Regions from separate parts of the Streptomyces sp. NPDC079141 genome, predicted to be linked through region 4. Evidence: riboswitches for the same ligand, from Rfam matches in the RefSeq annotation. Region 4 holds a riboswitch; each other region holds the start of a gene.

Evidence for each region. A riboswitch is a leader RNA that binds a small molecule or an ion and turns the genes downstream of it on or off. The one in region 4 is predicted to bind cyclic di-AMP.
Region 1: linked by a shared signal. The riboswitch ahead of AB0Q90_RS37625 (transglycosylase family protein) and the one ahead of AB0Q90_RS20515 (LysM peptidoglycan-binding domain-containing M23 family metallopeptidase) in region 4 are both predicted to bind cyclic di-AMP.
Region 2: linked by a shared signal. The riboswitch ahead of AB0Q90_RS10410 (C40 family peptidase) and the one ahead of AB0Q90_RS20515 (LysM peptidoglycan-binding domain-containing M23 family metallopeptidase) in region 4 are both predicted to bind cyclic di-AMP.
Region 3: linked by a shared signal. The riboswitch ahead of AB0Q90_RS37405 (NlpC/P60 family protein) and the one ahead of AB0Q90_RS20515 (LysM peptidoglycan-binding domain-containing M23 family metallopeptidase) in region 4 are both predicted to bind cyclic di-AMP.

What each region holds. Positions count from the first base shown of each region.
Region 1 is NZ_JBFBLP010000022.1:46,316-53,584, reverse strand. It holds gene AB0Q90_RS37645 (Ppx/GppA phosphatase family protein) at 1-270, opposite strand, end outside; gene AB0Q90_RS37640 (DUF501 domain-containing protein) at 345-869, opposite strand; gene AB0Q90_RS37635 (septum formation initiator family protein) at 893-1,369, opposite strand; gene eno (phosphopyruvate hydratase) at 1,468-2,754, opposite strand; gene AB0Q90_RS37625 (transglycosylase family protein) at 3,078-3,755, opposite strand; cyclic di-AMP (ydaO/yuaA leader) riboswitch at 3,760-3,926, opposite strand; gene AB0Q90_RS37620 (transglycosylase family protein) at 4,108-5,100, opposite strand; gene AB0Q90_RS37615 (cytochrome P450) at 5,270-6,556, opposite strand; gene AB0Q90_RS37610 (globin domain-containing protein) at 6,739-7,269, shown strand, end outside.
Region 2 is NZ_JBFBLP010000003.1:151,417-158,685, reverse strand. It holds gene AB0Q90_RS10420 (ATP-dependent Clp protease proteolytic subunit) at 1-634, shown strand, start outside; gene AB0Q90_RS10415 (hypothetical protein) at 642-950, shown strand; cyclic di-AMP (ydaO/yuaA leader) riboswitch at 1,315-1,501, shown strand; gene AB0Q90_RS10410 (C40 family peptidase) at 1,505-1,978, shown strand; gene AB0Q90_RS10405 (LysE family translocator) at 2,031-2,645, opposite strand; gene AB0Q90_RS10400 (LysR family transcriptional regulator) at 2,730-3,638, shown strand; gene AB0Q90_RS10395 (ATP-binding protein) at 3,643-4,101, opposite strand; gene AB0Q90_RS10390 (helix-turn-helix transcriptional regulator) at 4,314-5,180, shown strand; gene AB0Q90_RS10385 (DUF397 domain-containing protein) at 5,190-5,420, shown strand; gene AB0Q90_RS10380 (8-amino-7-oxononanoate synthase) at 5,462-6,589, opposite strand; gene bioB (biotin synthase BioB) at 6,737-7,269, shown strand, end outside.
Region 3 is NZ_JBFBLP010000021.1:150,228-157,496, reverse strand. It holds gene AB0Q90_RS37405 (NlpC/P60 family protein) at 171-1,358, opposite strand; cyclic di-AMP (ydaO/yuaA leader) riboswitch at 1,366-1,536, opposite strand; gene AB0Q90_RS37400 (ScyD/ScyE family protein) at 1,798-2,868, shown strand; gene pcrA (DNA helicase PcrA) at 2,931-5,411, shown strand; gene AB0Q90_RS37390 (M23 family metallopeptidase) at 5,467-6,894, opposite strand; gene AB0Q90_RS37385 (alpha/beta fold hydrolase) at 7,151-7,269, opposite strand, start outside.
Region 4 is NZ_JBFBLP010000007.1:44,199-51,467, forward strand. It holds gene AB0Q90_RS20500 (SGNH/GDSL hydrolase family protein) at 1-678, opposite strand, end outside; gene AB0Q90_RS20505 (DUF6250 domain-containing protein) at 824-1,540, opposite strand; gene AB0Q90_RS20510 (hypothetical protein) at 1,821-1,967, shown strand; gene AB0Q90_RS20515 (LysM peptidoglycan-binding domain-containing M23 family metallopeptidase) at 2,071-3,012, opposite strand; cyclic di-AMP (ydaO/yuaA leader) riboswitch at 3,017-3,211, opposite strand; gene AB0Q90_RS20520 (alpha-galactosidase) at 3,482-5,551, opposite strand; gene AB0Q90_RS20525 (tyrosine-protein phosphatase) at 5,734-6,531, shown strand; gene AB0Q90_RS20530 (DUF6126 family protein) at 6,541-6,663, opposite strand; gene AB0Q90_RS20535 (XRE family transcriptional regulator) at 6,660-7,269, opposite strand, start outside.

The sequences.
Region 1 (7,269 bases), on a different contig from region 4:
GTTCTCGGCGTCCCGGGAGGCGGAGGTCGCCACGAAGCGCAGCCGCTCCGCACCGTGCTCCTTGATGATCGCCGCATACTCCCGGCAGGCGGCGAAGGTCCGCTCCAACGCCTCGGGCGCCAGCCGCCCCGTCCGGTCGACCCCCTGACCGAGCCGCACGATGGTCATACGACGGTCCAGATCGACCAGCTCACCGGTGACCGGGTCGCAGTCGGCGACGAGGAGCCGGATGGAGTTCGTACCGCAGTCGATGGCGGCGACACGGGTCATGGGGAGGTCCTTCCTGAGCTTTGCAAACGGGGTCCAGGAGGCGGAGCCCCCTGGTACGCGAGGCCGACGCCGGGTCACCCCTCAGCGGCCGGCACCACGCACGCGCCCTTGCGCCACCACTCGGGCAGCATCGCCAGCGCCTCGTCGCCGAGCGGATTGACGCCGGGCCCGGCGGCCAGGGAGTGCGCCACGAGCACGTGCAGGCACTTCACCCGGTCCGGCATCCCGCCCGCGCTCGGAAACCCCGTCAGCTCCTCGATCTCGTCCCGCCGCCGGATGTAGTCCTCGTGCGCGGAGCGATACGCCGCCGCCAGCTCCGGATCCGTCTCCAGCCGCTCGGTCATCTCCTTCATCACGCCGTTCGCCTCCAGCGTGCCGATCGCGGAGTTCGCCTTCGGGCACGTCAGGTAGTACAGCGTCGGGAAGGGCGTACCGTCGGGCAGCCGCGGAGCGGTCTCCACGACGTCCGGCTGCCCGCACGGACAGCGGTGCGCGATCGCACGCAGCCCGCGCGGCGGACGGCCGAGCTGCTGCTTGAAGGCCTCGACGTCGGCGTCGGTGGGCTCGGTGCGCGGAGTGGTCGGCGGGGGCGTTTCCATGTCTGTCTTTCGTCTCTTCGAATTCACTGGTCGGCGGCGTCGGACTTGTCGACCCCGTCCCAGACGTTCGCGTACCAGGGCCGGTCGGCCGCGCCCAGGTCGGTGCGCGACTGGCGGGCGGCGTCCGGGTCGATCACGACGTACCCGGTCTCGCCCGGCATCACATAGTGCAGCCGCTCACGGATCTGCTGCTCGGCGTACGCGTCGTCCTGCCAGCGTGCCTTGAGGTCGCGCAGGTCCTCGACCCGCTCCCGCGCCTGCTGCTTCTCCCGCTGGAGGTCGGCGATCTCGGCGCGCTGCGCGACGTACTGCCTTATCGGGTAGGCGAGGGCGACGACCAGGGTGCACACCACGAGGGCGAGCAGCGCCGCGCGGCCGGTCAGCCGGGAGCGGCGGGCCTGCCGCCGGGTCTGCGAGCGGTAGACGCGGGCGGCCGTCTGCTCGCCGAGCAGCTTGATCCTGGTCGCGGTGGAGAACCGGTCCCGGTCCTTCACGGCCATTGTCCAGCCTCCCCTTCACACACGCGCGTACGTCCCCGCACACGGTACGGGACCGAGTACGGGGACGTACGGACGACTGGCTAGGCCTTCAGGAAGGCTCAGCCCTTGAAGCGGGGGAACGCGCTGCGGCCGGCGTACACCGCGGCGTCGTCGAGGATCTCCTCGATGCGCAGCAGCTGGTTGTACTTGGCGACGCGCTCGGAGCGGGCCGGGGCACCGGTCTTGATCTGGCCGCAGTTGGTGGCGACGGCCAGGTCGGCGATGGTGACGTCCTCCGTCTCGCCGGAGCGGTGGGACATCATGCACTTGAAGCCGTTGCGCTGGGCGAGCTCCACGGCGTCCAGGGTCTCGGTCAGCGAACCGATCTGGTTCACCTTCACGAGCAGCGCGTTGGCGGCGCCGTCCTCGATGCCACGGGCCAGGCGCTCCGGGTTGGTGACGAACAGGTCGTCGCCGACGAGCTGGACCTTGTCGCCGAGCTTGTCGGTGATGACCTTCCAGCCGGCCCAGTCGTCCTCGAACAGCGGGTCCTCGATGGAGACGAGCGGGTAGGCCGCCACGAGCTCCTCGTAGTACTCCGTCATCTCGGCGGCGGAGCGCTCCTTGCCCTCGAAGAGGTACTTGCCGTCCTTGTAGAACTCGGAGGCGGCCACGTCGAGCGCGAGGGCGATCTGCTCACCGGGGACGTACCCGGCCTGCTTGATCGCTTCGAGGATGAGGTCCAGGGCGTCGCGGTTGGAGCCCAGGTTCGGGGCGAAGCCGCCCTCGTCGCCGAGGCCGGTCGACAGGCCCTTGCTCTTCAGCACGGCCTTGAGGGTGTGGTAGACCTCGGTGCCCCAGCGCAGCGCCTCGGAGAAGGACTCCGCGCCGATCGGGGCGATCATGAACTCCTGGATGTCCACGTTGGAGTCGGCGTGCGAGCCGCCGTTCAGGATGTTCATCATCGGCACCGGCAGCAGGTGCGCGTTCGGGCCGCCCAGGTAGCGGAAGAGCGGGAGGTCGCTGGCCTCGGAGGCGGCGTGGGCGACGGCGAGCGAGACGCCGAGGATGGCGTTGGCGCCGAGGGAGCCCTTGTTGTCGGTGGCGTCCAGGTCGAACATCGCCTGGTCGATCAGGCGCTGCTCGGTGGCGTCGTAGCCGACCAGCTCGGGGCCGATCTGCTCGATGACGGCCAGGACGGCCTTCTCGACACCCTTGCCCTGGTAGCGGTTCGGGTCACCGTCGCGGAGCTCGATGGCCTCGAAGGCGCCGGTGGAAGCGCCGGACGGAACGGCGGCACGACCCGTGCTGCCGTCGTCGAGGCCGACCTCGACCTCGACCGTGGGGTTGCCTCGGGAGTCCAGGATTTCCCGGGCTACGACGACGTCGATGGACGGCACGAGCATCTCCTTCTTGGGATGTGACGCTGGAAGTGCGGGGCACGTGAGCCTTGCGACTAGAGCCTAACCGCCTCCGGGACATCGGCCAGCCGACCGACCGTCCCGTGGACAAGGACAGACGGTACCTATTGTTTCCCGACGGAACAAAGGGTCGATGCCCTTAACTATGGGTGACCTGCAGAAAGACGGGTGGGAAAAGAAGACCCCGCCCCGGTGCGTACGGGGGAATACGCACCGAAGCGGGGAGCCCGTGGGGACGGGGGGTGACCCTCACGAGGCCTTCATTGTGAAGGACACGTCTATGAGGGCACTGTGGTTCGGCTACGGGACTACTTGAGGTGCAGCTGCTGACCGGGGTAGATCAGGTCGGCGTCCTCGACGATGTCCTTGTTCAGCTTGAAGAGCTTCTCCCAGCCGCCCTTGACGTCGTGCTCCTCGGCGATGGTGCTGAGGGTGTCGCCGGCGACGACCTTGTACTCGCCGTCACCCTTCTTGACCTTCTTGCCGGTCGGGGTGGTGACGGTCTTCTTGGCGGCCGGACGCTCGGTGGAGCGGGAGGCCGGCTGCTCGGTCTCACGCGTCGTGGGGGCCGTCGTGGTGGTCTCCGAGGAGCCGCTGGAGCTGCCGGTGTACGAGGCGCTCGACAGGCCCACGCCACAGGACGGCCAGGCGCCCTTGCCCTGGCCCGCGAGGACCTTCTCGGCGATCTCGATCTGCTGCGCCTTGCTGGCCTGGTCGGCGGTGGAGGCGTACTGCGTGCCGCCGTACGCGGCCCAGGTGGAGGCCGAGAACTGGAGGCCGCCGTAGTAGCCGTTGCCGGTGTTGATGGACCAGTTGCCGCCGGACTCGCACTGGGCGACGGCGTCCCACTCGGAGGCGGTGGCGGCGGAGGCGTTGCCGGCCGCCATCAGCGGGGCGGCCACGGCGGCGCCGGTGACACCGGCGATGGCGATGGCGCGGGTGGCCTTGGACGGACGACGGTGCTTGCCCTTGCCGGAAAACAGCATGGATCGATCCCCTCACCGACGCCTGCGAGGTGAGCTGTCGGGTTCGGGCCGGTTGAGTGCCCGGACGCGCAACGGTCGGTGCGCGACTTCACCCCAAGCCGGATCCAGCTCAACTGCTGGGCCCGGCACTTACCTTGGGTCCCCCGCTCCTGCCTACGGCGCATGACGCGACGACTGTTCCCGTACGGCCACCGGCAGGATTCGGCGTGCGGCAGTCGGGGCCCGCTGCTGCGAGCGGTCATGACCGTAGACACGCGATCCGCGGAATTTCAAAGACGATCAGGGCTTCTGAGACTCATCCCACACTTTCGCCAAAACGGACATTCAGTGCGAAGCGTGACGCGAACTCCCGCTACTTTTCGCCCGGTTCGACCCCTACTTCGAGGGTCTGACCGGGGATGATGAGGTCGGGGTCAGTGCCGACGGTCGCCTTGTTCTCGGCATAGAGGCCGCGCCATCCGCCGTTGAGGTCAAGGGAGTCGGCGATGCCCGTGAGGCTGTCCCCGTTGCGGACGGTGTACGAGCCGTCGGCGGCGTCGCGCGCGACCGCGTCGCCGCGGGAGGCGTGCCGGCCGGCGGAGTCCGCACGGTCGTCGGTGGTTTCCTCGTCGGCGCTGTCGCCGCGGTGGCGGCCCGTGCCGGTGTCGATGAGGGCGGAATCACCCTCACCCTGACCCGAGTTGTCCGAGTTGTCGCCCTCGGTCCCGTCTGTGGATTCGCTGTCGGATTCCTGGGAGTCACCGGATTCGGTGGACTCCTCGGACTCGGCGGACTTCGAAGGCTTGGCGGACTTGTCGGACTTGGCCGAGTTGTCCGATGCGTCGACCGAAGGCGATTCGGTGGACGAGCCGTCGATCGAGTCGAGCAGACCGGAGGAACCGGAGGAGTCCGACGAATCGGAAGAGTCGGATGAACCGGTCGAACCGGTCGCGTCTTCCGCGACGCCCGTGTCGACGTCGACCGAACCCGACTTCTCGTCAAGGCCGGAGAGGGGGCCGCAGGTGGGCCAGGCCGCGAGGCCCTGGTCCGCGAGGATCCGCTCGGCGACCGCTATCTGCTGGGAGCGGCTGGCCAGGTCGGCGCTGGCCGCGTACGTCGTACCGCCGTACTCCTCCCAGTTCTCCTGGGTGACCTGAAGGCCGCCGTAGTAGCCGTTGCCGCTGTTCTCGCTCCAGGAGCCGCCGCTCTCGCACTCCGCGACCCGGTCCCAGGTGTTGCCCTCGGCGGCGCTTGCGCCCGTGGCGCCGAGGAGCGGGATGGCGATGGCGGAGCCGGTCACTCCGGCCGCGACGATGAGAGCCGGGGCCTGGCGGGGGCGACGGTGACGACCGTTCCCGGAGAGCATGCGGGGGCCTTTCGCGAGACAGCAGAGATCGGCGCGGCGGGTGACACGAGGGGCCGCGCTGACGAGTGAACGTATCGGCAGACGATCACTTGTCACAAGTTAATGCCGCGCAGATCACGTGAAGATCACAGACTTGAGGGCGTGTCACCTTCACCTCGGGCGTGGACAGTCACCCGGTCGAGATGCCGCTCGGCGTGAACTCGACCGGCAGTGTGCGCAGTCCGCGCATGATGAGGCCGCCGCGCCAGCGCAGCTCGGCCGGATCCGCCGCGAGCCGGAGATCCGGGAGCCGGGTGAGGAGGGTCGCCAGCGCGGTCTGGCCCTCCAGGCGGGCGAGCGGGGCGCCGAGGCAGTAGTGGATGCCGTGGCCGTAGCCGAGATGCTGGTTGTCGCGGCGGGAGAGGTCCAGGGTGTCGGGGTCGGCGAACCGCTCCGGGTCCCGGTCGGCGGCGGCGAGGACGACGAGGACGGGGTCGCCGGCGGCGATGTCCTGCCCGCCGATGGTGAGCGGGCGGGTGGCGAACCGCCAGGTGGCGAGCTCCACGGGGCCGTCGTAGCGCAGGAGTTCCTCCACGCCGGTCTCCAGGAGGCCGGTCTCCCGCCGCGCGAGCGAGCTCTGCAGCCGGGCGCGCTGCTCGGGGTGGGTGAGCAGGGCGTAGGTGCCGTTGCCGATGAGGTTGACGGTCGTCTCGAAGCCGGCGAACAGGAGGATGAAGGCCATGGCGGCGGCCTCGTTCTCGGTGAGGTGCTCGCCGTGGTCGGAGGCGCGGATGAGGCCGGAGATGAGGTCCTCGCCCGGGGTGGGCTCGGCGGGCAGCGCCTCGCGCTTGCGGTGGATGAGGTCGGCGAGGTAGCCGCGCATCTTCTTCACGGACCGGGCGACGCCGCCCCTCGGGCCGCCCTGATGACGGATCATCATGCCCGCCCAGTCCCGGAAGTCGTCCTGGTCCTCGCGGGGGACGCCGAGCAGGTCGCAGATCGCGTAGATGGGCAGCGGGAAGGCGAACTCGTGGATGAGGTCGGCGGACCCCTCGGCCGCGAACCGGTCGATCAGCTGATCGGTGAGCTCCTGCACGCGAGGTGCGAACTCGGCGACCCGGCGCGGGGTGAAGGCCTTGCTGACGAGCCGTCGGAGCCTGGTGTGGTCCGGCGGGTCGATGTTGAGCAGATGGGTCATCAGCTCGGCCTTGCGCTCGCCGGGGATCCCGGTCTTGCCCTTGGCGTGGGCGGGCTCGTCGTGGTGCGCGGGGTTCTTGCTGAGCCGCTGGTCGGCGAGGGCCTGCTTGGCATCGGCGTATCGGGTGACCAGCCAGGCCTCCACCCCGCTGGGCAACGTGGTCCGGTGCACGGGCGAGTGCTCGCGCAGCCAGGCGTACGCGGGGTACGGATCGGTGGCGAACTCCCAGGTGAAGAGTTCGGGCGGGGCCGGGGCCGGCGGCAGCTTCTCGTCGTGCACACCGAGACCGTAGTCGCCCTGTCCCACCATACGAACGCCCCGAGCGTGCACTTCGTCACAGACAGGCCCGATATGCGACCTGCTTGCCATGGGCCCTTCACATCCCCCCTACATTCACCCATGTGGATCCACAGGTACTGAAAAGCACTTTTGCCGTGCTTGAGAGACGCGCCGAGCAGGCAATGAAATACTTCTACTCACACCTTTTTTGGAACAATCCGGGCGTTCGTGAGCTGTTCCCCGAGGACATGGAGCCGCAGCGCGACCGCCTTTTCACCGCACTGACCTACGTCGTGGCGCATCTCGACAACCCAGGTCTGCCCGCGTATCTGAAGGACCTCGGCCGGGACCACCGCAAGTTCCTCGCGCAGCCCGCGCATTACGCGGCGGTGGGCACGAGCCTGCTCGCCGCCTTCGAGTACGTCCTGGGCAACCAGTGGACGCCCAAGGCCGAGAAGGCCTGGACCGAGGCGTACACCGTGGTGTCGGGCGCCATGATCGCGGGCGCCCAGGAGGCCGAGGACGCCGGCCGGCCCAACTGGTGGGACTGCGAGGTGGTGTCCCACACCCGTTACAACGACGACCTCGCGGTGCTCACCCTCCTTCCGCGCGAGCCGCTGCCCTTCCGGACCGGCCAGTACGTGAGCGTCAGCAGTCCGCGCGTGCCGTCGCACTGGCGCACGTACTCCATAGGCAACGCACCCCGCGTCGAC
Region 2 (7,269 bases), on a different contig from region 4:
GTCCGCACCGTCCGCCCGCTACGTCCTGCCCGAGTTCACGGAACGCACCAGCTACGGGAGCCGGACGATGGATCCGTACTCGAAGCTGCTGGAGGAGCGGATCGTCTTCCTCGGGACGCAGGTCGACGACGCCTCGGCGAACGACGTGATGGCGCAGTTCATGTATCTGGAGCACAAGGACCCGGACCGGGAGATCTCCCTGTACGTCAACTCTCCCGGCGGCTCGTTCAGCGCCATGTCCGCGATCTACGACACCATGCAGTACGTCGCCTGCGACGTGGAGACGATCCTGCTGGGGCAGGCCGGGCCGACCGCCGCGGTGCTGCTGGCCGCGGGCACTCCGGGCAAGCGGTACGCGCTGCCCGACGCGCGCGTGGTGATCAGCCAGCCCGCGCTGCCGGAGCCGGTGCAGGGTCAGGCGAGCGACCTGGCCATCCAGGCGGACGAACTGACGCGCATCCGGACCCGCCTGGAGGAGATGCTCGTACGCCACACCGGGCGCAGCCCGGAGCAGGTGAGCGCGGACATCGAGCGGGACAAGGTGCTGAACGCGCAAGAGGCGCTGGAGTACGGGCTCGTGGACGGCATCATCCCCAGCCGCAAGGCCTCCCGCCCCGCCCCCGGCGCGAGGTGAGCCGCGGATGCTGCCACCGGAGCTGCCGCCCCTGCCCGCACTCACGCGCGCGGAGGGCGAGTTGATCGACCGTTACCTCGATGTGGTCGACCTGCTCGGCAGGATCAACCCCGCGCACCACGGGGACACCTACCGCGGACTGCGCGCCGCCCAGGCCCTGGTGAGCAGGGCGGCCGAGCTGCGGGACGCGCTGACGCTGATGCACCAGCGCGGCGAGACCGAGCTGCACGCCCCCACGCTGGCGCGTGCGCTGCGGGTGCTGGACGGCGAGCGCCGCACCGCTCGCGTCACCGTGCCCCCACGCCCCGACAGTTGACGGGGCGCGACTCCGGTCCGGAGCGTCCGGCGAGCTGACGAGACGTCCGGACCGGAGTCGAAACGGACCAAAAGAGGTACCCCCTTTCGGCGTAGTCGCCCGTCCTCTTGCAGGCCCGTCAAGGTTGCGCAACGCGCGTAGCCCCGCGGCGGAATTGGTCGTTCCGGTGCTGGTCCGGGCATCCCCAGCACCCTCGACAGTCATTCGAACAGCCCAGTGTCCACCCGAACGGGTGAGTGGTGACTAACACCACAAATCCTCGGTTCTGTTGGGCTTTTCGGACATCCGTGAGTCAAGATCCCTGTCTGACGACAAGCCCCCGCCGCAGCGGCGGGGCGGTCCGGGCGGACGCCGAGTCCTGCCGCCGCCCGGATGACCGAGTCGACAGGAGTGGATCGGCAGGAGTGGAGGACCCAAGCATGACGGGTCGCCGGCACGGACGACTGTCCGGACCGAGCAGCCCTTGGGGTGAAGCCGCGGCAACGCGGCCGGGCCACTTCGCCAGCCCGAATCCGACAGGTCATCCTTCACAGGCGGCTGACGAAGGGTTGCGCATGACTGCGCTCAATCGTGTCCCGTCGCTGATGGCCCGGGCCGGTACGGCCTCGGCACTGACCATCGCCGCCGTGGGCGGCTCGATCGTGGCCCCCGGCTTCGCCGCCGAAGCAGAGGCGGCCACACCGGCGACGAAGGCACTCCAGGTCGCGGAGTCCAAGAAGGGCTCCCCCTACAAGTACGGCGCCACCGGTCCACGCCGCTTCGACTGCTCCGGGCTCACGCTGTACTCGTACAAGAAGGCGGGCAAGAGCCTGCCGCGCACAGCGGCCCAGCAGTACAACAAGACCCGCCACATCACCGCCAAGAACCGCAAGGCCGGCGACCTGGTGTTCTTCCACTCGGGATCGAACGTCTACCACGTCGGTATCTACGCCGGGAAGGGGAAGATCTGGCACGCCCCCAAGACCGGGGATGTGGTGCGTCTGCAGAAGATCTGGACCAGCAGCGTCTGGTACGGCCGGGTGAGCTGACCGGCGCCCGAGGGACGGCGGCGACCTGACCCGCCGCCGTCCCGACGGGCCCTCATACCACCGTCTCCAGGAGCAGCGCCGCCCCCAGAGCCGTCAGCGCGGTGCCCGTGACGGCCTCGACGACCCGGGCGGCACGCGGCCGGCGCAGCCACCGGCCCAGCCGGTCCACCAGCAGGGCCACCGCCGGGAACCACAGCAGGGCGAACACCACCACGATCAGTGCCAGCAGCAGCGTCCGGGGCAGCGCGGGAGCGCCCGCGGGCACGAACTGCGGCAGCAGGCTCAGGAAGGTGATCGGCGCCTTGGGGTTCAGGGCGTTGGTGACGAACCCCTGCCGCAACGGACGCGCGGCCGGCGGCGCCTCGTCGGGTGCGATGGTCCGCGGCCGGCGCAGATCCAGCAGGGTCCGGGCGCCCAGGTACAACACATAGGCGCCGCCGAGCAGTTGGAGCGTCCGGAACAGCGCGGGCACGGCGGTCAGCACGGCGGCGACCCCGGCCACCGCCAGTGCCGTGTGCAGCAGCAGCCCGCCCGCGATGCCGAGCGCGCAGGCGATGCCGGCCCGGCGTGAGACCAGGGCGTTGCGTACGACGACGGTGAAGTCGGCGCCGGGCATGGCGACCATGCCGGCCGCGACCCCGGTGAAGGCGATGAGCTGTCCGTCCATGACGCCAGCCTGCCGCGCCGGAGCCTTCAGCAGGTATTACGAGTATTCTGGGTCTTCCTTAAGCAATGCTTTAGGCAGGACGCCATGTACGACCCCACACGGCTCGCCGCGCTGGTCGCCGTCGCGGAGGCCGGCTCCATCACCCGGGCCGCGGAACGCCTCGGCTACACCCCGCCCGCGCTCTCCCAGCAACTGGCCAAGCTGGAGCGGGAGGCGGGCACCACCCTGCTGGTCCGCCACCACCGCGGCACGCGGCTGACCGGGGCGGGCGAGCTGCTGGTGGCCCGGGCCCGCCGGGTGCTGGACGAGCTGGAGCAGGCGCGGCACGAACTGGCCCGGCTGACCGGGCTGTCCGGCGGCACGCTCCGGCTCGGCACCTTCCAGACCGCGGGCGTGCATCTGCTGCCGCCGGTGCTGAGCGCGTTCCGCCGGGCCCATCCGGACGTGGAACTGACCGTCGCCAACCATGAACCGCCGGCCGGGGTCGCCGCGGTGGCCGCCGGTGAGATCGATCTGGCGCTGACCCACACCTATGAGCCGGCCGAGCCGGTGCCGCTGCCGGCCTCCGTCACTCTGGAGCCGCTGCTGGTGGAGGAGTTGGTCCTGGTGACCGCCCCCGGCCATGTCCTCGCCTCGGGCGGCGCACGGCTCCCGCTGGCCGAGCTCGCCGGGCAGCCCCTGATCAGCATGGCGCCGGACCATCCGGCCCGGCAGGGCGTGGAGGCGGTGCTGGCGCGGGCCGGGGCGACGCCGTCGGTGCTGGTCGCGACGCCCGTGTACGCGCTGGTGTGCGCGCTGGTCAGCGCCGGCCTCGGGGTCGGGGTGGTACCGGAGATGGTGGCGCGGACCGCGGCCACGCCGGTGGGGGTGCGGCCGCTGGAAGGGGGCGGGTTGCGTCGTACGATCTCTCTCGCCCGTCGGACCGACACGACGTCACCGGCCGTGGACGCGTTCCGGGCGCTGCTGCGGGGGGCCTTCGGCCGGGCGCATTAGACCTTCACGGCTCCTGCTGTCCCGCCGCTGTCACCGGCTGCGCCGGTACCGTCCACGGCAGTTCGATGGAGACCGTCTTGCCGCCCTCGCGGGTGGGCCGGACTCTGAGTCTGCCGCCGCACTCGGCGGTCAGCCAGCGGATGATGACCAGGCCGCGGCCGTTGTCCTGCTGGACGGCGGCGGGCAGGCGCTTGGGGAAGCGCGGGTGGCTGTCGGTGACGCCGATGCGCAGCTGTTCGTCACGGTGCAGCTCGATGTCCACCGTGAAGGTGGGTGACTGGCCGAAGGTGTGCTGTACGGCGTTCGTGGCGAGTTCGGAGACGATCAGCCGGATGGTGTCGACGACTTCGGTGTCCCCCGCCAGGCCCCACTCCGCGAGGGTGCCGACGACATAGCCGCGGGCCGCGGAGACCGAGGCGGGATCGCTCGGCAGAGTGACGGATGCTTCCAGATGGTCTGCCATGGCGACGTCGTCCCTTTCCCACGGGACCGGAGTCCGACACGGAGCGGATGGTTCGAGTACGGTCCCGGACTGGTGCTTCTTCGCCAGACTGCCATTACCCCGCCGGTCACGGTGGCGATCCACCAAGATATGCATATATCTGTCGCTCGAAGCGGTGAACTCTGCTACGCGAGACCGTATTTGGGCGGCCCGGTTGGAGTAAGGAGTAGCGCATGCAGCACGGTCCCGCGGTGCGCCGCCGCAAGTTGGGCGCAGAACTGCGCGCGTTGCGCACCGGTGCGGGGCTCACCAGTGGCGAGGCGGCGCGGCTGGTGGGCTGGCACCAGTCGAAGGTGAGCCGGATCGAGACCGGCGCCAGCGGCGTGAAATCGGCCGATGTGCGGTTACTGCTGGACGCCTACGGCGTCGGCGACTCCCAACTGCGCGAGCTGCTTCTGGTGTTGGCGGGCGACGACGCGGGCGGCGGCCGGCACCACTGGTGGCATGCGTACCGCGGGGTGCTGCCGCCGACGTACCGGGACTTCATCAGCCTGGAGTCCCAGGCCAGCGCGATGCGCACCTTGGAGACCTCGGTGGTGCCGGGGCTGTTGCAGACTCCCGAGTACGCACGTGCCGTGACCAGGGCCGCGGTGGGCGGACTTGAGGACGCGGACGAGCGTCTGGACGCCCTGGTCGAGGTGCGGCTGGCCCGGCAGACGGTGCTGCGGGGCGCGCCGCCGCTGGAGCTGAGCGCGGTGCTGGACGAGGCGGTGCTGCACCGGGAGATCGGCGGTCCGGACGTCATGGCGCGACAGCTGGGACGGCTGGTGGAGGCGGGGCGGTTGCCGCAAGTGCGCCTGCAGGTCCTGCCGTTTGCGGCCGGTGCGCACGTCGGCATCACCGGGCCTTTCGTTATCTTCTCATTTTCGCGCACTTCTGATCTGGACGTGGTTGTTCTCGACCATTTGACGAGTAGCCTCTACCTCGAACGGAAAGAAGACCTCCGGGCCTATACGGAGGCGTTCAACACCCTTCAGATCCACGCCCTTTCGCCCGAGGACTCGTTGGATTACATCGCCGGGATAGCTGACGGCGCGTAAGGAGGCACCATGTCTGCACTGCCTCGGAACGTACCTTCCAGTACCGATCTGCACGGCGTGCGGTGGCTGCGCAGCAGCTACAGCACGGGAGCGAACAACTGCGTCGAGACCGCTCGGCCCCTGACCGGCCCGTGGGCCGGACTGCTCGCCGTACGCGACTCCAAGGACCAGGCCGGACCCGCGCTGCTCTTCTCCCCCGAGAGCTGGGCGGAGTTCACGGCCGCGGCCCACCAGGTCTGATCAGTCCCGCAGCCCGCGAGCCACGGCCGTGTCACGCCGACTCATGGTCGTGTTTCGCCGATCACCCGTACAGCGCGTTCGATCTGCCCCTCGGAGAGGTCCGCGCGGGCGGTCAGCCGCAGCCGGGAAATGCCGTCGGGAACGGAAGGAGGACGGAAGCAGCCCACGGCAAGACCCGCGCCCCGGCAGTCCGCCGCCCACCGCACGGCGCTCTCCGGGGACGGCGCGCGCACCGAGACCACCGCGGCGTCCGGCCGCACCGCCTGATGGCCCGCGGCCGTCAGCCGGGCGTGCAGTTCGCCCGCCACCGCGCGCGCCCGCGCCGCCCGCTCCGGCTCGCGGCGCAGCAGCCGCAGTGCCGCCAGGGCCGCCCCCGCAGCCGCGGGGGCGAGTCCGGTGTCGAAGATGAACGTCCGGGCCGCGTTGACCAGGTGCTCGATCACCCGGGCCGGGCCGAGCACGGCTCCGCCCTGGCTGCCCAGCGACTTGGACAGGGTGACCGTGACGACCACGTCCTCGGCGCCCGCGAGACCCGCCGCGTGCGGGGCGCCGCGTCCGCCGTCGCCGAGCACGCCCAGGCCGTGCGCGTCGTCGACGACCAGTCCCGCGCCGTGCTCCCGGCACGCCGCGGCGAGCGCGGCCAGCGGGGCGGCGTCGCCGTCGACCGAGAAGACCGTGTCGGAGACCGCGACGGCCGGCCCGTCGTGCGTCTGGAGGGCCTTACGCACGGCGTCCGGTTCGGCGTGCGCCACCACCTGCGTGGTGCCGCGCGCCAGTCGGCAGCCGTCGATCAGCGAGGCGTGGTTGCCCGCGTCGGAGACGATCAGTGACCCGTGCGGTCCGAGCGCGGTGACCGCGGCGAGGTTGGCCGCGTAACCGGAGGAGAAGACCAGGGCCGCCTCGAACCCGCAGAAGTCCGCCAGCTCGCGTTCGAGCTCGGTGTGCAGCTCGATCGTGCCGGTGACGAGCCGGGAGCCGGTCGCGCCGCCGCCCCAGGTCCGCGCGGCGCGGGCCGCCGCCTCGGTGACCTCCCGGTGGTGGGCCAGGCCCAGGTAGTCGTTGCTCGCGAGGTCCAGCAGCGGCGAGTCGGCGGGGCGGGGGCGCAGGGTCCGTACGAGTCCGGCGCTGCGGCGCAGCTCCGCCTCCTCGTCGATCCAGCCGAACGCCATGGGTCCTCCGGGGATTTTGTAGGCAGTGGACAGACACTAGCGGGACGACCAGCCGCCCAGGGTGTGGCAATACCCACACCTCAAAGCGCCGGTGTTGTGCGAACTCTCCTTGGCCAGGGACCCCTCCGTAGGACAGGATCAGCTCTCATGGACCTGCTGAACACGCTGGTGGACAAGGGGCTGCGGCGCGAGCTGCCGACCCGCGAGGAAGCCCTGGCCGTCCTCGCCACTTCCGACGACGACCTGCTCGATGTGGTGGCCGCGGCCGGCAAGGTGCGCCGGCAGTGGTTCGGCCGCCGGGTGAAACTGAACTACCTCGTCAACCTCAAGTCGGGCTTGTGCCCGGAGGACTGCTCCTACTGCTCCCAGCGGCTCGGCTCCACGGCCGGGATCCTGAAGTACACCTGGCTCAAGCCGGACGAGGCCTCCCAGGCCGCCGCGGCCGGCCTCGCGGGCGGCGCCAAGCGCGTCTGCCTGGTGGCGAGCGGGCGCGGTCCGACCGACCGGGACGTGGACCGGGTGTCGGACACCATCAAGGCGATCAAGGAGCAGAACGAGGAGGTCGAGGTCTGCGCCTGCCTCGGTCTGCTCTCCGACGGCCAGGCCGAGCGACTGCGCGAGGCGGGCGCGGACGCCTACAACCACAACCTGAACACCTCCGAGTCCACCTACGGCGAGAT
Region 3 (7,269 bases), on a different contig from region 4:
TGCTGTGGGTTTGGGGGGTGGTGTGTCTTTACGCCGGCCTCTGCGGGCGGACACCCCCCGGCACGGCCCCTTCCCGCCGTACGCGGGTGCTGGGCCGCCCCCGGGGCACGTTCCCTTCCCGCCGTGGGCGGCTGCGGGCTCGTGCCCCTACGCGCGCGCGTGCTCGTTTTTCAGGCCGGGCGTACCACGCTGTGGATCGAGCCCTCGCCGTCGTAGTAGATCGACTCCTCGCGGACGTACGCGCCTGGCTTCGGGGCGTGGATCATCATGCCGTTGCCGATGTAGAGGCCTACGTGGCTGAGGTCGTCGTAGAAGAAGACCAGGTCGCCGGGCTGGGCGTTGGCGAGGGAGACCGTGGTGCCGGCGTTGACCTGGTCCCAGGTGGTGCGGGGGAGGGTGATGCCGGCCGCGTTCCAGGCGGCCTGGGTGAGGCCGGAGCAGTCGTAGGAGTCGGGGCCCGTGGCGCCCCAGACGTACGGCTTGCCGATCTGCGCTCGGGCGAAGGCGAGGGCTTTCTCGGCCTTCGTGGCGTACGAGGAGTCGGCGGTGGAGTCGGTGGGGGGTTCCGACGACTCGGAGGGGGCGGGTGTCGGAGTGCTTTCCTGCTCCGCCGCTGCCGCCTCTTCGGCCTCCTGGCGGCGCTGCTCCTCTTCTGCTTGTTGCTGCGCCAGCTCGGCCGCCTTGCGTGCGGCCTCTTCCTGCTTGCGCTTCTCGATCGCCGCCAGGCGGGCCTTTTCCTCCGCCGTGAGCTGCGAGAGGAGCTCGCGTGCGTCGGAGAGCTTCTGCTGGACGGTGGCCTTGGCGGTCTTGAGGTCGGTCTGCGTTTCGGACAGCGTCTGGAGGCTTTCGGTGGCCTCCTTGCGCTTCTTCATCGTTTCCGACTGCTGCGTGACGTAGTCGTCGACCGCTTCCTTCTGACGGCCGGTCATCCGGCTCATCAGCTGGGTCTGGTCGAAGTAGTCCTGCGGGGAGTCGGCGAGCAGGAAGGTCGCGGTGTCGGGGGCGGTGGCGCCGGTGCGGTACTGGGCGGCCGCGAAGGAACCGAGCTCCTCGCGCGCGTCGTTGAGTTTCTGGGTGCGCTTGGCGACGTCGTCGAGGAGGGTGTCGACGCGGTTGCGCTGCTTGGTGGTCTTTTCCTTGGCCGCGTTGTACTTCTCGGTCGCCGACTCGGCCTGGCGGTACAGGTCGTCGACCTTCTTCTCGACTTCTTCGAGGCTCGGCTTGTCGTCGGCCGAGGGGCTGGCGTTGGCCGTCTGGGAGAGGAGGGCCACGGAGGTGAGGGCGGCCGTGGCGAGGGCGGGGGTGCGTATGCCGGCTACGCGCGTACCCGTGGGACGCGGCTTGCGGTGCGACGCCAAGGGAGGCGACTCCTTCCATCGTCCGCCTACCGAGTTAGCTGTCGGGTTCGGGCGGGTGGTTCGGAAGGGTTGCCCTACGACTCGTCCCCGTAAGGGAGTTGGTCGATTCACCCCAAGGTCGGTTGGGTCCCCGGCTCCGGCTGCCGTGGGGGCGTACCGGACTCGGCGGAAGGCCGCGCGGCCCGGCGTCGTTCGCCGGTGGGGGTCGTACGGCCTGCCCGGCACGGTAGCCAACTCGTGTGGCGCCTGTGAAGGTTGGTGGGTGATATGCCCGATACATTTTCGTGACCTTTGGTCAGGGCGTCTCTGAGGGTGGCCAATACGGAAGGATCTGCGGCGACTTGTACGTATTTTGTCCGGAGTGACGGCGTCCGCCCGCTTCCGGGCGCTAACTTCCAGCCAGCCACGGTCGGGTGCCGTGGGTGGGAGGGATACGGCCATGAGGAAGCGTCGTAAGTCACTCGTCGTCGCGGTGGGTGTTGCACTCGCCGCCACCGCGGGCATCGTCCCCGCTACCGCCACGGGCGGGAAACCTGTCGTCCGCGTGATCGCGAGCGGGCTCGACAATCCGCGCCAGCTCTCGTACGACGGCGGGCAGCTGTACGTCGCCGAGGCCGGGCGGGGCGGCAAGAAGTGCATCGGGGAGGGGCCGGAGGGGGAGACCTGCATCGGCCTCACGTCGGCCGTCACCAAGGTCTACTGGGACGGGGGCGCGTGGAAGCATCACAGGGTGGTGCAGGGGCTGCCCTCGGGCGCCGCCCCGGACGGCGGCTTCGCCACCGGTGTGGACGGGGTCTCCGCTCTGTGGGGCGAGCTGTGGGGCGTCGAGACCTTCGCGCCGCCCGAGGCCGGGGTGCCCACCACTCCGCCGTGGAACAAGCTCGGCAAGCTGCTGCGCATCGACGGTGGGAAGGCCAGGATCGCCGCCGACATCACCGGCGTCGAGCTCAAGTACAACCCGCACAAGGCGTCCCTGGAGTCCAATCCGTACGCCGTTCTTGCTCTTCCGGACGGCCGCAAGATCGTTGCCGACGCGGCCGGCAATGACCTCGTGGTCGTCTCGAAGCACGGCAAGGCGCGGCCCTTCACGGTCTTTCCCGATCACAGCGGGCATGAGGCCGTGCCGACCTCCCTCGCCCTCGGTCCGGACGGCAACCTCTACGTCGGCGAGCTGAACGGGCTCACCGAGAAGCCCACCGCGCGCGTGTGGAAGGTCGACCCCTGGACGGGCAAGATCCTCGGCTGGAAGTCCGGCTTCGGCCCGATCAGCGGCATCGCCTTCAACGGCAACGGGGATCTCTACGTCAGTCAGCTCTTCCAGGGCGTCGTGACGAAGGTCTCGGGCGGCAAGCGTACGAACGTGAAGGTGCCGTTCCCGGCGGGCCTGGCCGTCGATCCGTACGACGGGAAGGTGTACGTCTCCGCCTGGTCGATCGCTGACCGTGACGGGACCGTGCTGGAGGGTAAGAAGACGCCGGGCGGGCAGGTCTGGAAGATCATCGGCTTCTGAAACAGGTGATGTTCTCAGGGCGGCGGCGGGCTGTCAGTGAGGCGCCCTAGACTCGGAGAGCGATGAGCAGCCTCTTTGACGACAGCTTCCTGGCGGACCTCCAGACCCCCCGTGGGCACGAGGAGGAGCCTCCGCCGCCGCCCGAGGACGAGCACGTGCCGGAGCCCGTTCCGGACGATCTGTTCGGCGGGAAGTTCGACGTGCCCCCGGACCGGGACGCCCACTACCGTGACGGCGCCCCGCGCCCGGCCCTCGACGCGGCCGCGCTGCTGGAGGGGCTCAACGAGAACCAGCGCGCCGCCGTCGTCCATGCCGGCGCCCCGCTGCTCATCGTCGCCGGCGCCGGCTCCGGCAAGACGCGGGTGCTGACCCATCGCATCGCCCATCTGCTGGCCGAGCGGAATGTGCATCCGGGGCAGATCCTCGCGATCACCTTCACCAACAAGGCCGCGGGCGAGATGAAGGAGCGCGTCGAGCAGCTCGTCGGCCCGCGGGCCAACGCGATGTGGGTGATGACCTTCCACAGCGCGTGCGTGCGGATTCTGCGGCGGGAGAGCAAGAAGCTCGGCTTCACCTCCTCCTTCTCGATCTACGACGCCGCCGACTCCAAGCGGCTGATGGCGCTCGTCTGCCGTGATCTCGATCTCGACCCGAAGCGGTTCCCGCCGAAGTCCTTCAGCGCCAAGATCTCGAATCTGAAGAACGAGCTGATCGACGAGGAGGACTTCGCCGCCCAGGCCTCCGACGGCTTCGAGAAGACCCTCGCCCAGGCGTACGCGATGTACCAGTCCCGGCTGCGCGAGGCGAACGCCCTCGACTTCGACGACCTGATCATGACGACGGTCAACCTGCTGCGCGCCTTCCCCGACGTCGCCGAGCACTACCGCCGCCGCTTCCGGCATGTCCTCGTCGACGAGTACCAGGACACCAACCATGCGCAGTACGCGCTGGTCAGGGAGCTGGTCGGGACCTCCGAGCACCCCGTTGACGTACCGCCCAACGAGTACGACGTGCCGCCCGCCGAACTGTGCGTCGTGGGTGACGCCGACCAGTCGATCTACGCCTTCCGCGGCGCCACCATCCGCAACATCCTCCAGTTCGAGGAGGACTACCCGGACGCGACGACGATCCTGCTGGAGCAGAACTACCGCTCCACGCAGACCATCCTGAGCGCGGCCAACGCGGTCATCGAGCGCAACGAGTCGCGGCGGCCGAAGAACCTGTGGACCAACGCGGGCGCGGGCGCGCGCATCACCGGCTACGTCGCCGACACCGAGCACGACGAGGCGCAGTTCGTCGCCGACGAGATAGACCGACTGACGGACGCGGGCGACGCGAAGGCCGGCGATGTCGCCGTCTTCTACCGCACCAACGCCCAGTCCCGAGTCTTCGAAGAGGTCTTCATCCGCGTCGGCCTGCCCTACAAGGTCGTCGGCGGCGTCCGCTTCTACGAGCGCAAGGAGGTCCGGGACGTCCTGGCCTACCTGCGGGTGCTGGCCAACCCGGAGGACTCGGTGCCGCTGCGCCGGATCCTCAACGTCCCCAAGCGCGGCATCGGCGAGCGCGCCGAGGCGATGATCGACGCCCTGTCCCAGCGCGAGAAGATCAGCTTCCCGCAGGCGCTCAAGCGCGTCGACGAGGCGTACGGCATGGCCGCGCGGTCGACGAACGCCGTGAAGCGGTTCAACGTGCTGATGGAGGAGCTGCGGACGATCGTCGACTCGGGCGCCGGACCGGCGACGGTCCTGGAGGCCGTCCTCGAACGCACCGGCTATCTCGCCGAGTTGCAGGCCTCCACCGACCCGCAGGACGAGACCCGTATCGAGAACCTCCAGGAACTGGCCGCCGTGGCCCTGGAGTTCGAGCAGGAGTCGGAGGAGACCCCCGGTGGGCTCGCCGACTTCCTGGAGCGGGTCGCGCTCGTCGCCGACTCCGACCAGATCCCCGACGAGGACGAGGACGGCTCCGGCGTCATCACCCTGATGACCCTGCACACCGCCAAGGGACTGGAGTTCCCGGTCGTCTTCCTGACCGGCATGGAGGACGGCGTCTTCCCGCACATGCGCGCCCTCGGCCAGGCCAAGGAGCTGGAGGAGGAGCGCCGCCTGGCGTACGTCGGCATCACGCGCGCGCGTGAACGGCTGTATCTGACGCGGTCGTCGCTGCGCAGCGCGTGGGGGCAGCCGTCGTACAACCCGCCCTCACGCTTCCTGGAGGAGATCCCGGGGCAGCACGTGGACTGGAAGCGCACGGGGGCGACCGCGCCCATGTCCTCCGGGCCCGCCTCCGGTGTGGCGGCCTCGCTGTCGTCCTCCCGCTCGCGTTCGTCGGCGTCCGGCGCGTCCGGCTTCGCCACCCGGCGGACGTCCGAGAAGCCGGTGGTCTCGCTGGCGGTGGGCGACCGGGTCACGCACGACCAGTTCGGGCTCGGCACCGTCATGGCGGTCAAGGGCACAGGGGCGAACGCCGAGGCGACGATCGACTTCGGCGAAGCCAAGCCGAAGCGGCTGCTGCTGCGGTACGCGCCGGTGGAGAAGCTCTAGCGGAGGTGAGTGGGGCCCTCGCCCAACAGCGGGGGCCCGTAAGGGAGTCGTCCGGCTACGAGGGGTCCAGTCCGTGGCTGCGCAGCCAGGACAGCGGATCGATGGCCGACCCTCCGGCGGGGCGCACCTCGAAGTGCAGGTGCGGGCCGGTGGAGTTGCCGGAGTTGCCGGAGTACGCGATCGTGTCGCCGGCCTTCACGGTCGTACCGGAAGGGACGCTGTAGCTGGAGAGGTGGCAGTACCACGTCTCCGTGCCGTCCATGGCGGTCACGATCATCATGTTGCCGTAGGCGGCGTTCCACTGCGTGCGCACGGTGCCGTCGGTCGCGGCCATCACCGTCGTGCCGTACGAGACCGGGAAGTCGATGCCGGTGTGCATGGACATCCAGTTGATGCCGGCCTGGCCGTAGTAGGCGCTGAGGCCGTGCTGGGCGACCGGCACCGCGAACTTCGGGCGCAGCCGCTCCTTGCGGGCCGCTTCCTCGGCCGCCTTCTTCCGCTCGGCCTCCTGCTGGGCCTTGAGGTCGATGCGCTCCTGCGTACGGCTGGCCCGGTCGGCGAAGTCGTCGGCGCCGGCCGAGAGGCTCTCCAGCTGGGTGTCCAGCTTGTTGTTCGCCGCCGACGGCTTGACGGCCTGCGCGTCGGACGCGGTCGTCGAGGTTTCCTTGTCGTCGGTCAGGGTGCCGACGGAGGCCGCGGCGATCCCCGCGACACCCATCACGCACGCCGACGGCACGGCGACGGTCAGCAGCGCGGAACGTTTGGCGGGGGTACGGCGGCGGGAGCGGCCGGAGTTGCGGGCCGCCGCTCGGGAGCCCGGCGCCGGGACGGTCTCCTCCTGGTCGTCGAGGAGCGGGGCCACGGCGGGCAGTTCGCCGGTGGCGGTCAACTCGTCCTCGTCCGAGGCGGGTTCGCCGTACGCGGTCTCGTCGTACGCGACCTGTTCGAAGGTCGCCGTCGCCTGCTGCTCGTAGACGCCCGTCGAGTTGTCCTCGGCCGAGTTCCACTGCGTGGCGTCGTAGGCACCGGTGTCGAAGGACTGGGTGCCCCATTCCCACTGCTGGGTCTGGTCGGCCGGGGCGCCGGACTGCTCCGGCTGGAGCCAGGCGCCCGCGTCCCACTGGCCGGAGGCATCGGGGCCGTTGGCCTGCTGCGGAACGGCGGACAGCTGCTGGTAGTCGGCCGTCCAGGCGGTCGTGTCGTAGGCGCCGGTGTCGTAGGCGGCGTGGTGCTGGGCCGCGTACGCGTCGTAGTTCAGCGTCTGGTGGCTGCCCGTGCCCCACTGGCCGGAGTCGTACCCGCCCGTGCTCTCGCCCGGCAGGCTGCCGAAGAGCGGGTCGGTGTCGAAGGTCCCGGTGGGCTGCTGAAAACCGGTGGTGTCGTAGGCGCCGTACGTGGTGAAGTCGCCGTACTGGGCTTCCTGGGTGCCGTACGACGCGTAGTGCGCCGAGGCAGGGTCGGAAGCCGGAGCCGGGGTGGTCATGATCCCCGACGGGTGACGGTCGTTCACCAACTTCTCTTTCGCCTCGACAACAGGGGCTGCCAGAGCAGTGCGGTGACTGTACCCGGCGGTACGCGGGCACGACAATCTTCGGCAGGTTTCGCGCCCGCAGGAAACGGGCATTCGGCCGTGTTTCGGGGGACTGCGGGCGCGACTTTGGCTTTGTGTTCGAAGAGTGTTCGAGGTCTGTCGCCTGTTCGGCTGCTGTCTCCAGGCTGTGGAAGAGGGGCGGGGGCTCTTACGCCACTGTCAGGCCGCCGGCGGGTGCGGCGGCTTCTGCTCCTGTCCGTTCGGTGTCCAGTGCCTGCCGTATCCCCGCAGCCACGGCCGGATGCACGGGCAGGGCGAGATGCCCGA
Region 4 (7,269 bases):
CACCAGGTACTCGCGCGCCCAGTGGACGTCGTCCCGGCGGACCTCCAGGGTGCCGCGCGGCGGCAGCGGCGGCCACGGCTGGTCGGGGTCGGCCGGGACCTCCAGACCGAGGACCTGGCCCGCGCGCAGCGCCACACGCGTGTGCCCCTCGGGCGAGAGGTGCAGCCGGTCGTCGTCCCAGGCGCGCCGGTCCTGAACGGTCTTGAGGGACCACAGGTCCAGCACGGGGCAGCCGTACCGGTCGGCGATGGCCCGGACGTGCAGGTTGTACATGGCGATCTTGCCGCGCAGATGCTTCAGCACCGGCACGCCACGGGTGTCGAAGCCGGTCGTCACCAGTACGGTGCCGGCGACCTCGGTGAGCCGCGCGATCGCCCGCTCGTAGCGCTCGGCGACCTCGTCGGGGTCGCTGCCGGGCCGGATGATGTCGTTGCCGCCGGCGCAGAAGGAGACCAGGTCCGGCGCGAGTTCGACGGCCTTCGGAAGCTGGTCCTCGACGATCTGGTCGAGCAGTTTCCCCCGCACGGCCAGGTTGGTGTAGTCGAAGTCGTCCTCGGGCCGGCGGTCCGCGAGCAGCACCGCGAACCGGTCGGCCCAGCCGACGAAGGCCCCGTCGGGGCCGGGGTCGCCGACGCCCTCGGTGAAGCTGTCCCCCACCGCCACGTACGACCCGATCACTGCTCTGTTGTCACTCTTCGAATCGTCTGCCACATCGGCACATGATTCACCTTCGAATGTGACCTACGCGACCGTAGGCAGGGCTTGACGGTCGGTGAGATAAGCCACTCCTAAAGGGTTCGCCAAACCCGGAATAAGCCTCCGATCAGGGCTGTTGCGGGCTCAACCGCCACACCCGGAAGTCGCTGATCCGGAAGTGGCTCCACACGGTCCGGAAGGCGAAGTGTCCGCTCGTGTACGGCTCCGGGTCGGCGAGGTCGAAGACCAGCCGCCCGTTGTTCCACCACCGCTGGACGGAGCCGTCGGAGACGATGCGGACCCGGTGCGGGGCGTTCGCCACGAGGAGCGGCTCGGTGTAGTCGAAGACCAGCGGGCGCACACCGGCCTCGCCGACGTACCGGCGCAGCCGCGTGGTGGTGTTGTAGTTCGCCCCGTACCCGGCGTAGTACGTCTTGAGGTGGTCGTACTCCGCCAGGGCCCCGCCCCGCCGCGTGGCGAAGAGGTCGTCGGGGGAACGGACGTCGAGGGCGTTCCAGAAGTTGTTGAGGTCGGAGACCCGGTCGTTGACGCCTCCCTCCGACACGGGCGTGGCGGTGTATTCGAGGACGTACGGGCCTTCGAGGGGCCGCTCGAACCAGATCGTCGCACCGCTCGGCACGTCGATCTCCAGGACGCCGCGGGAGGCCGTGACCGTACCGCCGTCCTGGAGTTCGGTCACCCACTGGCCCAGTCCGCGGCGGAAGTCGTCGTGGGCGATCAGACGGCGGTGACGGGGGGCCGCGCTCGCGGCGGCCGCTGGGGCGAGGGCGGCCAGGGCGGCACCGGCAGCCAGTCCGGCGAAGGCTCTGCGCGTGGTCGGCATGGGCACGGCTCCTTCCAGGAGTCGAGTCGAGTCGAGTCGACAGAAAGCGCTTGCATCACAACAGAGATCACTCTGGCCCAATCCCCTGCCGCTGTCGACGCTTTGGACACCCGCGCCACAGGACCGCAATACGGCGATCACGAAAGAACAACCCGGCCTTCGCCGGCCTGGTCCACGACACCGCCACCGCCCTCCTCGGCAGCGGGCGCCTGCATGAGTTGCCCGACCCGGTCATGGGCTCCGAGGACTTCGGTTACGTCCTCGGACGCGTCCCGGCGCCATGGCCCTGCTCGGCGCCCGTCCGCCCTCGGTGCCGGCGGACGGCGCCCCCGACTGCCACTCCAACCGGGTCGTCTTCGACGAGGACGCGATGGCCACCGGTATCGCCGTCCACGCGGCCGTGGCCCTGCGCCACCTGGCCGGCTGACGGCAGGACAGCCGCACGCGGACACGGCAACACCGAAGGCCGGACCCGGGGATCGAGGTCCGGCCTTCGGCAGCGTGTCAGGCGGGGGGTTCCGAAGGAGGCGTCAGAGAGCGACGCCCTTCGAGCGGAGGTAGGCGACCGGGTCCACGTCCGAGCCGTAGTCCGGCGTGGTGCGGATCTCGAAGTGCAGGTGCGGGCCGGTCGAGTTGCCGGTCGAACCGGAGAGGCCGACCTGCTGACCCGCGGTCACCGACTGTCCGCTGGAGACGGAGAGCGAGGACAGGTGGGCGTACTGGGCGTAGTAGCCGTCGGCGAGCTTGATGACGACCTGGTTGCCGTACGCGCCGGCCCAGCCGGCGGAGACGACGGTGCCCGCGCCCACGGCCTTGAGGGAGGTGCCCGTCGGAGCGGCGAAGTCGGTGCCGGTGTGGTAGCCGCTGGACCACATGCTGCCCGCGACCTTGTAGCCGGTGCTGATGCTCGCGCCGGCCAGCGGAGCGGAGAAGCCACTGGCGGAGGACTGGGCGGCCTGGGTGGCCGTCGTGGTCTTCGACTCGGAGGTCTCCGAGGACTTCGTCGACTCGGAGGAGTCCGTGGACGCCTTCGAGGAGGACTGCGACGCGGAGGACTTCTCGGCCGTGTCCGTGGCTGCGGCCTTCTTGCCGATCGAGAGCTCCAGGCCCGGGTGGATCAGCGACGGGTCGGTGCCGACGGCCGCACGGTTGTCCTGGTAGAGCTTCCGCCAGCCACCGCTGACGTCCTGCTCGTCGGCGATCTTCGACAGATAGTCGCCCGACCGCACGGTGTAGGTCTTCGAGCCGGTCGCAGCGGTCTTCTTTTCGGTCGCCTTCTTCTCGGCGGCCTTCTTGTCCGCCACCGGAAGGGACTGAACGGCCTTTTCCGAAACGGACTGCGGCGTGGCCGCGTGGGCGCCGGTTGCTCCCAGGAGCGGGAGGGCGAGCGCGGCGCCGCCGGTTCCGGCGACGGCGATCGAACGGGTGAAGCGCTGGGTCTTGGGACGGCGGTGCTTACCCCTCGCGGGCATGGCGAATTCCTCTCCGGCGCCTACGAGGTGAGCTGTCGGGTGCGGACTGGAGATGTCCGGCCGCGCGCTGGGCGCGACTTGACCCCAAGCCTGTTCCGGAGACCGGAGCAGGCGGTTGTGCCTGTGGGTCCCCCGCTCCTGCCGGGTACGGGTAAGTGTGCGGATCCCGGACGGTGGCAGGATTCGGCGTCCGTCCGGATTGGTGGCGAACGTAAGCGACCAAGACGCAAAGGGACAAGCAGAAGGTTCCGCATGAATGCGTTCTTCTTGATCCCCTGTGAGAATTCCCGGTCACCCTCCGTGCATTACGCGAGCCACCGTTTCCGTAAACCCCCTTGAAAACCACTTGAATTACGTGAACATGACGGGCGACTCACGGTCACGGATATGACGCTGCTCACGTGACGTTGCTCCAGACTCCTTTACTCCAGAGCGAGTTGGAATGAAGGCTGCAATTCGGACAGAACTCTCAGATGCGACGCAGCCGGAGAACCGTCGCATCAAGGTCTCCGCGCAATTCCAGGCGCAGCCCGTGATGCATCAGGACCGCACCCCGGTGCACTTCGCCCGTTTCGCGGCATTCGTACGCCGCTGTCGGGTCGAGCCCGCGCAGCCGCACCGCCGGCACCGGCTCGCCGTACCGCTGCGCCTGGAGCCAGGCGAGGACGACGGTCTCGTCGCCGAGCATGTACTGCACAGCACTCAGCCCGCCCGACGGGGGCCGCAGCCGATAGAGGTCTCCGCGCTGCACGAGGGGTCTGATCTGCTTGTAGAGATCGACCCACCCGCGGGCCTCGGCCAGCTCCGCCTCGGTCCATCGTGTGAGGTCTCCGCCGACTCCGAGCACCCCGGCCATCGCGCTGACGAACCGGAACCGCAGGGAGCTGATCCGGCCGTTGAGCATGGCGTTGGGGCTGTCCGTGACCCAGGCCGCCATGACGCGCGCGGGGTGGATCTGGCTGAAGCCGTGCTGGATGGCGAGCCGGTCGAGCGGGTCGGTGTTGTCGGAGGTCCACACCTGGTCGGTACGGCTCAGCACCCCGAGGTCGATCCGGCCGCCACCGCCCGAGCAGGACTCGAAGGCGACGCCGGGGTGGGCGGCCCGCAGCCGGTCCAGCAGGCCGTAGAAGGCGTGCACGTGGTCGACCCACAGCCGCTGCGGGTACGGCTCCCCGGGCCAGCCCGCGTCGGTGAAGCAGCGGTTGAAGTCCCACTTCACATAGTCGATCGGAGCGCTGGAGAGGAGTCCGTCGAGCTGGGTCCAGAGGTACTCCTGGACGTCCTCGCGCGCGAGGTTCAGTACGAGCTGATTGCGGAACTCCGTCCGCTTTCGTCCCGGATGGTGCTGCACCCAGTCCGGGTGCGCGCGGTACAGGTCGCTGTCCGGGTTGACCATCTCCGGTTCGACCCAGATGCCGAACCGCATGCCGAGTTCGCGCACCTGGTCGGCGAGCGGTTTGAGGCCGTCCGGGAAGCGGTCGGCGTTGGGGGTCCAGTCGCCGAGCCCCGCGCGGTCGCTCGTGCGCGTCCCGAACCAGCCGTCGTCGACCACGAACAGCTCGACGCCGATCGCCGCGGCCCGCCGGGCGAGCGCGAGCTGCTGTTCCTCGGAGATGTCGAACTCCGTGGCCTCCCAGGAGTTGAACAGCACCGGCCGGTCCCGGTCGGCGTCCGGCACCACATGCGCGCGCTGGTACGCGTGCCAGGCCCGGCTCGCCCCGCCGAAGCCGCCGTCGCTCCACAGACCGGCGAATACGGGTGCGGTGAACGACTCCCCCGCCGCCAGCCGGAGCAGCCCGGAGTCGTCGTACCCGGCACCGCCGGTGATCTGCACGCGCGCGTCGGGAAGTTGGGCGACGGCGATCCGCCAGGACCCCGACCAGCCCAGGGCACAGCCGTAGACCTCGCCGCGCTCCTCGGTGGCGTCGGTGTCGAGGGCCACCCAGGGCAGGTGCTGGTGTCCGGTGTGGCCGCGGCGGCTGCCGATGATCTTCTCACCGTAGGTGAGCGGGGAGCGCACCAGGCGGGACTCGGCGGCCCAGCGGCCGTGCAGCTGGGAGAGCCGCCAGTCCTCCCGCTCGGGCAGCGTCCAGGTGGCGGAGTCCGCCCGCAGCACCTCGATCGCGGGCCCGTCGTTGTGCAGGGTCACCCAGCGCTCGACGACATCGGCGCGCATGCGGTAGTGGAGCGTGACGAGGAGCCTGCCGTCGCGGAACCGCAGCCGCAGCTCGTCGTCCCGGGTCTCGGACCGCTCGAAGCTCCACTCGGTGCCGCGCCGCTCCTCGGTGCGCACGGACAGGGCGGGCCGGACGAATCGGGGGCCGCCCTCGACCGGGTACTCCTCGCGTCCGTCGAGCCGGGACTCGAAGGGCCAGTGGTCCGGCAGCGGACGGGCCGCGAGCGCCTCGGCGTCGGCCAGGGCGATGCGCGCTCCCCAGTGCAGGTGCAGCAGCTCGTCGTCCGCGTTGAGGTGCAGGGCGTAACTGCTGGTCGGCCCGGACAGCATCCACGTACGTCCGTCGTCGGAGATCTCCAGCATGCACACCTCACAGATCCGCACATCCACACTCAAGGAACAACATCATCAAGCGTCCCGGGCCTGCGCGGCAATGCCTGTGGACAACCGCCTGTGGACAACTCATTGCCCTGGAAACCCATGTCGTATGGTCGAGAGGTGCCGTCGACGAGCCGCGTCGGCGGCATCGGCTGGGAGGAGCCCCCGTGACGCAGCAGATCCCGTCGACCGAGCCCGAGCTGGCCGGAGTCCGCAACTTCCGCGACGTGGGCGGACTGCCGACCGTGGACGGACGGCGGGTGCGCCACGGAGTGCTGTTCCGCAGTGGCCACCTCGCGCACGCGACCGAGGACGACGCGGCCTTCCTCGACTCCCTGGGCCTGCACACGATCTTCGACTTCCGCAACGCGGCGGACCAGAAGCTGGAGGGCCCCGACGTCGAGCTGACGGGCGTGCGCAATGTGAACCTTCCGCTGTCCGACCCCGCGGACGGCGCCGAGTTCTGGAAGATGGTCCGCGACGGCGAGATCGAGCAGCTGCGGGAGATCCTGGCGGAGGGCAAGGCCGCGAACCGCATGATCGAGTCGTACCGCATGATCATCACGGAGCGCACCGCCGAGCACTCCCAGGTGCTGCACTCACTGGCCGAGGACAGCGTCCCGGCCCTGATGCACTGCGCCGCCGGCAAGGACCGGGCGGGTCTGTCGATAGCCGTGACCCTGCTCGCCCTGGGCGTCGAGCGCGAGGCGATCGTCGCCGACTACCTGGAGTCGAACGCCAAGCACCGCCGCTACAAGGTGCACCGCAGCAGCAGCTCCGTGGCGGCCTACTCCCCCGAGGTCATGGAGCTGCTCAGCCCGCTCTTCGACGCGCGCGCGGAGTACCTGACGGCGGCCTTCGAGACCATCGAGGAGACGTGGGGCGGCGTCGAGACCTATCTGGAGCAGGCCCTGCGCCTCACCCCGGAGCTCCGGGAGCGGCTGCGGGAGCGGCTGCTCGACTGAGCCCGGCGGCTACTGCTTGGCCCCCATCTCGAACAGCAGGTAGATGAAGGCCGCGAAGACGTGGCCCACCGCGATGTAGATGATCAGCCGGATCCACAGGGCGCGGGGGAACTTCTCCTCCATGTCGCTCATGGCGTCTCTCCAAGGGTCTGGCCCAGGCACAGCGCGGCTGTGGGGCTCTGCAGCAGGGTGTGGACGAACAGCAGGTCGACCCCGTCCCGGTCCAGGGCGGCGATGCGGTGCGGGGTCAGTGAGTCGAAGTGCGCGCTGTCGCCGGGCGCGAGCCGGTGCACGGTGTCGCCGAGGCGCAGCCGCAGTCGGCCGGTGAGGACGTAGAGCCACTCCTCGCCGGGGTGCACCCGCACGATGTCGCCCTGTGTGCCGTGCGGGACGTGCACGCGCAGGGCCTGCATGCCGCGGCCGGGCGCGCCGGCCTGCCAGTAGGTCCAGCCGCCCGCGGCGGTCGCCTCCATGTCGGCGGCGCGCACCACGGCGTCCCGGTCGGCGACCGTCTCGCCGAGCAGCTCGGAGACGGTCGTACCGTAGATGCGGGCGAGCGACAGCAGCATCGGCAGGGACGGCTGGCGCTGCCCGGTCTCCAGTCGGGAGAGGTGGGCGGGCGACAGGCCCGCCGCGCGGGCGGCGGCCTCCAGGGTGAGGGAGGCCTGGCGCCGCAGGGCACGGAGCTGCGGCGCCATCACGGGCAGGTCGTCGGCCGGCCCGGTCTCGGGAGAGCTC